Regions from separate parts of the Rhodoplanes sp. P11 genome, predicted to be linked through region 2. Evidence: riboswitches for the same ligand, from Rfam matches in the RefSeq annotation. Region 2 holds a riboswitch; the other holds the start of a gene.

Region 1 (3,391 bases), on a different contig from region 2:
CCTCCAGCACCAGCACGCGGTCGGCGAAGCGTGCCGCCAGGCCGAGGTCGTGGGTGACGACGATCACCACGGCGCCGGCGCGGGCGGTGCGCTGGAGCAGCGCCAGCACCTCGATCTGGTGATAGGGGTCGAGCGACGCCACCGGCTCGTCGGCGAGCACCACCGGCGCCTCGACGGCGAGCATGCGGGCGAGCGCGACGCGGCTGCGCTCGCCGCCCGACAGCGCCGTGACGCGACGGTCCGCGAAGGCGACCACGTCGGCGGCCCGCATGGCGCGGTCGACCGCCTCGGCGTCGCGGCGGCCGAGCCGGGCCGGATCGGTGGCGCCGTGCGGATAGCGGCCGAGCGCCACGATGTCGCGCACCGGCAGCGGCCAGTGCACCACATGGCCCTGCGGCAGATAGGCGAAGCGGCGGGCGCGCTCGCGGGCCGAGAGCCCGCCCATGTCGTCGCCGCCGAGCATCACCCGGCCCTGCGCCGGCACCAGCCCGGCTAGTGCCCGGAGCAGCGAGGTCTTGCCGGCCCCGTTGGGACCGACCAGCGCCGCGAGGTGGCCGCGCGGCAGCGCCAGCGAGACGTCGTGAACCACCGGGCGGCCGCCGAGGGCGACCCGCAGACCGTCGGCGACCAGATAGGGTGCGGCGCTCATCCGAGCCCGCCCCCGAGGGCGCGGCGCTCCCGCATGATCAGCCACAGGAAGAAGGGGACGCCGATCAGCGCCGTCAGCACGCCGACCCGGACGCTGGTGGTGGCCGGCAGCAGCCGCACCGCGATGTCGGCGGACAACAGCAGCGCGGCGCCGCCCAGGGCGCTCGGCAGCATCAGCCGCGCCGGATCGTAGCCGACCAGCGGCCGCACCAGATGCGGCCCGATCAGCCCGATGAAGCCGATGGTGCCGGACACCGCGACCGAGCCGCCGACGCCGAGCGCCACCCCGAGAATGACGAGGAGACGGGTGCGGGCGACGTCGACCCCGAGGCTCGCCGCCGCCTCCTCGCCGAGGCCGAGTGGCCGGAAGGCGTGGCGCTGCGACGCCAGCACGGCGGCGCCCGCCACGATGAACGGCAGGGCCAGCACCACATGGCGCAGGCTGCGATCCTCCAGCGAGCCCAGCAGCCAGAACGAGATCTCCAGGGCCGCGAACGGATTGGGCGCCAGATTCATGGTCAGCGCCGTGCCGGCGCCGGCGAGGCTCGACAGCGCGAGACCGGACAGGATGAGGAGCAGCAGCGAGGCGTTGCGGCCGGCGACCACGAGCAGGGCGAAGACCGACACGAAGGCGGCCGCGATGGCGGCGATCGGCAGCACGAAGGACAGGACGTCGGCAAGCCCGGTGGCGATCACCAGCACGGCGCCCAGCGCCGCCGCCTGCGGGGCGCCGAACAGCTCGGGCGCCGCCAGCGGGTTGCGCAACAGCCCCTGGAGCGCCGCTCCCGACAGGCCGAGCGAGGCGCCCACCGCGGCCGCCAGGATGGCCCGCGGCAGCCGGATCTCCTGGACGATGATGCGGGTCTCCTCGGTGCCGCCGCCGGCGAGCGCCGCCAGCACGGCGCCGGGCGACACTCTCACCGGGCCGATGCCGAGCGACAGCAGCAGCAGGAGGACGACCAGGCTGCCCAGCAGCAGCACCGGAAGCCGTTCGAGGACGCGCAGCCGCACCCCGGTGGTGCCGGCCGTCGTTGCCGCATCGGTGCCGTCCAAGACGCTTCCTCCGTCGACCCGCCGTCGAACGAGCGCAAAACCGGGCAGGCGTGGAGCGCGAGCGGACGCGCGGGCCTGCCGTCGCCGGCCGGTCTCCTGGCTCGCGGATCGGGTCGTCCGCCTTCCCGGCCCCCGGGGTGGGGACCAGTGGCATCGGGACGATAGGCTCCGCTCACAGTTGCGGGGGCAGCCGCGGACTTGGGCGCAGTCCAAAGGACGAGCCCGCACCGCGTTCCCGTTTCACCTCTCGGTCGAGAGGCACCGGCGACGAGCCATATAACCATGCGGGCCGCGGCCGCACAAGGACGCGAGCCGGCCCGGCCGCCCCTGGAATCCGCAGCCGGCGCGGTATGATGGCGGTGATTCCGTCGCGGCCGGGCCGCCGCGCGGGCGACGCAACCGACCGAGCCCGCAGCCAATCCCGATGCTCGACTTCGCCGACCGCAGCCTCGTCCTCGTCGTCGCCGCCTGCCTGGAGGCGGCGGTCGCCTATCCGGACCCGCTGTTCCGGGCGATCGGCCATCCGGTGACGTGGCTCGGCGCCGTGATCGCCACCCTCGATCGGCGGCTCAACCGCCCCGACATCGCGGACGCGAGGCGGCGGGCCGCCGGCGTCGCCACCGTGGTCCTGCTGCTCGGGCTGGCGATCGCGGCCGGGCTGGTGATCGAGGCGATCGCGGTGGCGACGGCACCGCTCGGCGCCGTGCTGGCGGTGCTCGCCGCGACCAGCCTGATCGCCACCGGCAGCCTCGATCGCCATGTCGCCGCGGTCGCCCGGGCGCTCGACCAGGACGGCCTCGCCGGGGGTCGCCGCGCGGTCGCCCGCATCGTCGGCCGCGATCCCGCCACCCTCGACGCCGCCAGCGTCGCCCGCGCCGCCATCGAGAGCCTGGCCGAGAACGCCTCCGACGGCGTCACCGCGCCGGCCTTCTGGTTCCTGGTCGGCGGCCTGCCCGGCATGCTGGCCTACAAGGCGGTCAACACGGCCGACAGCATGATCGGCCACAAGACGCCGCGCCACCGCGCCTTCGGCTTCGCGGCGGCGCGCCTCGACGACCTCGTCAACCTGCCGGCGTCGCGGCTGACCGGGCTGATGCTGGTCGCCGCCGCCGCGGTGGTGCCGGGCGCCTCGGCGGCCGGGGCCTGGCGGGCGATGCGGCGTGACGCCCGCCGCCACACCTCGCCCAATGCCGGCTGGCCGGAGGCCGCCATGGCGGGGGCGCTGGGCCTGCGGCTCGCCGGTCCGCGGATCTATGGCGGCATCGGCGTCGACGCCGCCTGGATGGGCGACGGCCGCGCCGAGGCGACCGCCGACGACATCGTCCGGGCGCTGCGGCTCTACCGGGTGGCCTACACGGGTGCTGTCGCGCTCGTCGCCGCGGCGGCGCTGCTGCTCGTCGTCTGATACGAGATCCGGCTGATCCGTTGGATGGTCATTCCGGAAGCGGCGAAGCGGCTGTCCGGAATCCAGCCGAGAGTCCAGAGTCTGCCGCGCGATGACGTGTTTCGCTGGGTTCCGGGTTCGCGGGCTGGTCGCCCGCGCCCCGGAACGACGGCGAACTAATCACCCGGAAACAGTCTGAGCCGGCGCCGAGAGAGCGCCCGTCACCGCGGCGACGTCGGCCTCGAGGCCGAAGACGCGCGCCGCATTGGTCGACACCATCGCCCGGATCGCCGCGTCGTCGTAGCC
Region 2 (3,391 bases):
CAGCGTGCCTTCGAGCAGCAGCGCGTGATCGACCTTGTCGGCGAGCGCGCGCGCCGCCGGATCGGCGCCCGGGCGGTCGCGCATGTGGTTCAGCAGCGCGCGGGTGCCGGCGAGATACGCGTGAGCGCAGCCGTTGAACGGGCTCTCCTCGTCGGTCAGCGTGCCCGGCATCAGCCCGAACAGGCAGAAGGCGTGCTGGATCTTGGTGTAGTTCAGCAGCCGGCGGAAGGTCTCGTCGGTGCGGGCGGTGCGGGCCGCGAGGTCCAGAATGGCGGCGCGGTTCTGCTCAATCACCAGCATCTGGCCGTGCGAGAGGCTGTCGATCGGGATGCCGTCGGTGCGGCCGGCGCCGGCGCGGTGGGCCGCCGCCGGTGCCGCCGTGAGAAGGAGCGCGAGCCCGGCCGCTGCCGCGGCGAGACCGCGCCTTGGGCGGGTGGCGGGCCGGGTCACGGCGCGGCGCCGCCCGGCCGTGCGGTGGCTCCTCCCGGGCGTGCCCGCAAGCTGCGCTCGGTAAGCGCCCCGAACACCAGGCCGAGCATCGTCCACAGCGCGAGCTGGGTGCCGAGCGAGGCGGCGCGGAACTGCCACAGCACGGCGGCCGGGAAGGTCTCCGGCACCTCGTCGACCGAGGGCAGCACCGCCATCACTACCGCCATGGCGACCAGATAGGCGACGATGCCCGCCAGGGCGGCGTTCCAGGCGCCGAGCCGCGCGTGCAGGCGGCGGCCGAGGCCGAGCGCCGCGACGGCGGTCAGCACCGAGAAGCCCATCATGGCGACGAACAGCCACGAGCGTGTGGTCAGCGTCTCGGCGCTGGCGGCGCCGGGCGGATTGGCCGGATACTTGAGCTGCGGCATCAGCACCAGCACCACGAAGCCGGCGAGCGCCAGCACGAGCGCCGTGGTGCGCGGCTCGACGCGGCCGATCCGTCCCTGGGCGTACGCGAAGGCGAGCCCGAAGGCGCCGCCGGTCGCCCCGCCCAGCACCACGAGGCCGGTCAGAAGACCGAGCGTGCTCTGCACGGCACGGCTGACGATCTCGGGTGAGGGAGCCTCACCGGCGGCGTGGCCGGCATGCTCCTCGAACGCGATGGCGAGCTCGAGCGGCGGCTCGCCGATCAGCCAGGCGACCACGAAGGCGAGCAGTCCCGCGAGGATGCCGGACAGCATCCCCCGGACCAGCAGGGTCCGAGCCATGATGGGCCGCTATCGGCTCAGTGGCAGGGGAAGCCGAGCAGATGCCGGGCGTCGTGGACGAACTCGTGCACCGTGGTGCCGTCGAAGATGGCGGCGGCGCCCTGCTCGGCGCCCACGAACCAGACGGCGGCGAGGCCGACCAGCGCCGCGAAGGCGGCCCAGGGCAGAATCTCGCGAACCGGAACGACCGGAAGCTCGGACGATCCGGCGAGGCCGGGCAGAGTCGCGATGTCGGACATGAGGTCTCCTCTGGGATTGCGCGTCCCGTTCGAGTGCGGCCGGCTCGCGTGCGGCCCGCCGATGCGGACCGCCGAGGGCCGGAGTCCCCGCGGATCGAGATCCGCAGGACGTGGAGCCGGGGTCTGACTTGCGATCCTCGCGCGAGGACCGCACACAGTGGCGCGACCGTGCCGGACTTGCACCGGCTTCCCGTCTCCGACAGTCGCCGGATGATGGCGCCGACACCCGGGGAAGTCAACGAACCATGACACTGCCACTCCGACGTTCAGGCATGCCGCATTCGGCCCTGCTGTCGGCAGCATGACGATGCGCCTGCTGCTGCTCGCTTGCGCTGCCACCTCCGCCACGCGGGCGGGCCGGTTCCCGGAGGACGAGCCCCTCGACGCGGCGACCGTGGCAGCGCTGCCCGGGCTCGCGGCCCGCCTGCCGCGGGTCGATGCCGCACTCGCCGGGCGGGAGCGGCGTGCCGGCGAGACCGCGGCGGCGCTCGGCCTCGCGGCCGAGCCGGTCGCGGCGCTCGACGACCTCGACCACGGCCGCTGGCGGGGCCGCGCGCTCGCCGAGATCGTCGCGGCGGAGCCGGACGCGCTGGCGTCGTGGCGGGCCGATCCGGCCGCCGCGCCGCATGGCGGCGAATCGGTGGCGGCCCTGCTGGCGCGGGTCGGCGCCTGGCTGGACGGCAGGCCGCCGAATCGCCGGCTGATCGCGGTCACCCATCCGGCGGTGCTGCGGGCCGCCGTCGTCCATGTGCTGGCGGCGCCGGCCGCCGCGTTCTGGCGGATCGATGCCGCCCCGCTCGCAATGGTCGATCTTCGTCACGACGGCCGCCGCTGGGCCTTGCGCTCCGCCACGCTCGATGCGTTCTGGGCGATGGGAGAAGGCGCGGAGGGAGTCGGATCACGATGACGGAGGCGGGTGGCAGCGAGCTTCTGCGTCAGCACGGCGGGCGGATCGACGCCGCGGCGCGCCTCTATCCGCAGGCGCCGACGCCGTGGCTCGACTTGTCGACCGGCATCAGCCCGCACGCCTATCCGCTGCCGCCGATCCCGCCCGAGGTCTGGCAGCGGCTGCCGCTCGGGCGTGATCTCGCGGCCCTCGAAGCGGCGGCGCGGAGCGCCTATGGCTGCCCGGCCGGCATGGTGCTGGTGCCGGTGCCGGGCAGCGAGATCGCCATCCGGATGATGCCGTGGCTGGTGCCGGCACGGTCGCGGGTCGGCCTGCTCGGTCCGACCTATCCGTCGCACGCGGCGGCGTGGGAGGGCAGCGGCGCCGTGGTGCGGCCGCTCTCAGGTCTGCCGCCGCCGGATGCCGACGACCTCGACGTCGTCGTGCTCGCCAATCCCAACAACCCGGACGGCCGTGTGGTGGCGCGGGCCGATCTCCTCGCCTTCGCGGAACGGTGGGGCGCCGCCGGCCGCCGCCTCGTCGTCGACGAGGCGTTCGCCGATGTGGCGCCGGAGGTGTCGCTGCTCGCCCTCCCGGCCCTGCCGCCGGGCCTCGTGGTGCTGCGCTCGCTCGGCAAGTTCTTCGGGCTCGCCGGCCTGCGGGTCGGCGTCGTGGCGGTGGCCGCAGCGGACGCGCCGGCGTGGCGGCAGCGCCTGGGCGACTGGCCGGTGGCCGGGCCGGCTTGCGTGATCGCCACCGCGGCGCTCACCGATGCGGGCTGGATCGCCGCCATGCGGGCGCGGCTCGCCGCCGACCGGCGACGGCTCGACGCGCTGCTGGCGGCCGGCGGCATCGCGCCGTGCGGCGGCACCGACCTGTTCGTGCTGGCCGAGGGGCCTGCGGGCATCGATCTCGTCGACCACTTCGCTCGCGCCGGAATTCTGGTGCGCGGCTTCGCCGGGGCGCCCGACCGCATCCGGGTCGGCCTGCCGGGCGCGGAGGCCGAATGGTCGCGGCTCGCCGCCGCGATCGATCTCATTCCCCGCCGCTGCGCCGCGGCGGCGCGATGA

The links. A riboswitch is a leader RNA that binds a small molecule or an ion and turns the genes downstream of it on or off. The one in region 2 is predicted to bind cobalamin.
Region 1: it holds a riboswitch for cobalamin, as region 2 does, so the genes downstream of both, ACFQUV_RS02970 (iron ABC transporter permease) here and ACFQUV_RS23560 (CbtB domain-containing protein) in region 2, are expected to answer to the same signal.

The regions. Positions count from the first base shown of each region.
Region 1 is NZ_CAXWGY010000001.1:654,839-658,229, reverse strand. Features, by position in the region: gene ACFQUV_RS02975 (ABC transporter ATP-binding protein) at 1-649, opposite strand, end outside; gene ACFQUV_RS02970 (iron ABC transporter permease) at 646-1,659, opposite strand; cobalamin riboswitch at 1,770-1,982, opposite strand; gene cbiB (adenosylcobinamide-phosphate synthase CbiB) at 2,126-3,106, shown strand; gene ACFQUV_RS02960 (DUF6282 family protein) at 3,266-3,391, opposite strand, start outside.
Region 2 is NZ_CAXWGY010000021.1:160,299-163,689, reverse strand. Features, by position in the region: gene ACFQUV_RS23570 (hypothetical protein) at 1-450, opposite strand, end outside; gene ACFQUV_RS23565 (CbtA family protein) at 447-1,196, opposite strand; gene ACFQUV_RS23560 (CbtB domain-containing protein) at 1,214-1,435, opposite strand; cobalamin riboswitch at 1,532-1,678, opposite strand; gene ACFQUV_RS23555 (histidine phosphatase family protein) at 1,737-2,342, shown strand; gene cobD (threonine-phosphate decarboxylase CobD) at 2,339-3,391, shown strand; gene tcuB (tricarballylate utilization 4Fe-4S protein TcuB) at 3,357-3,391, opposite strand, start outside.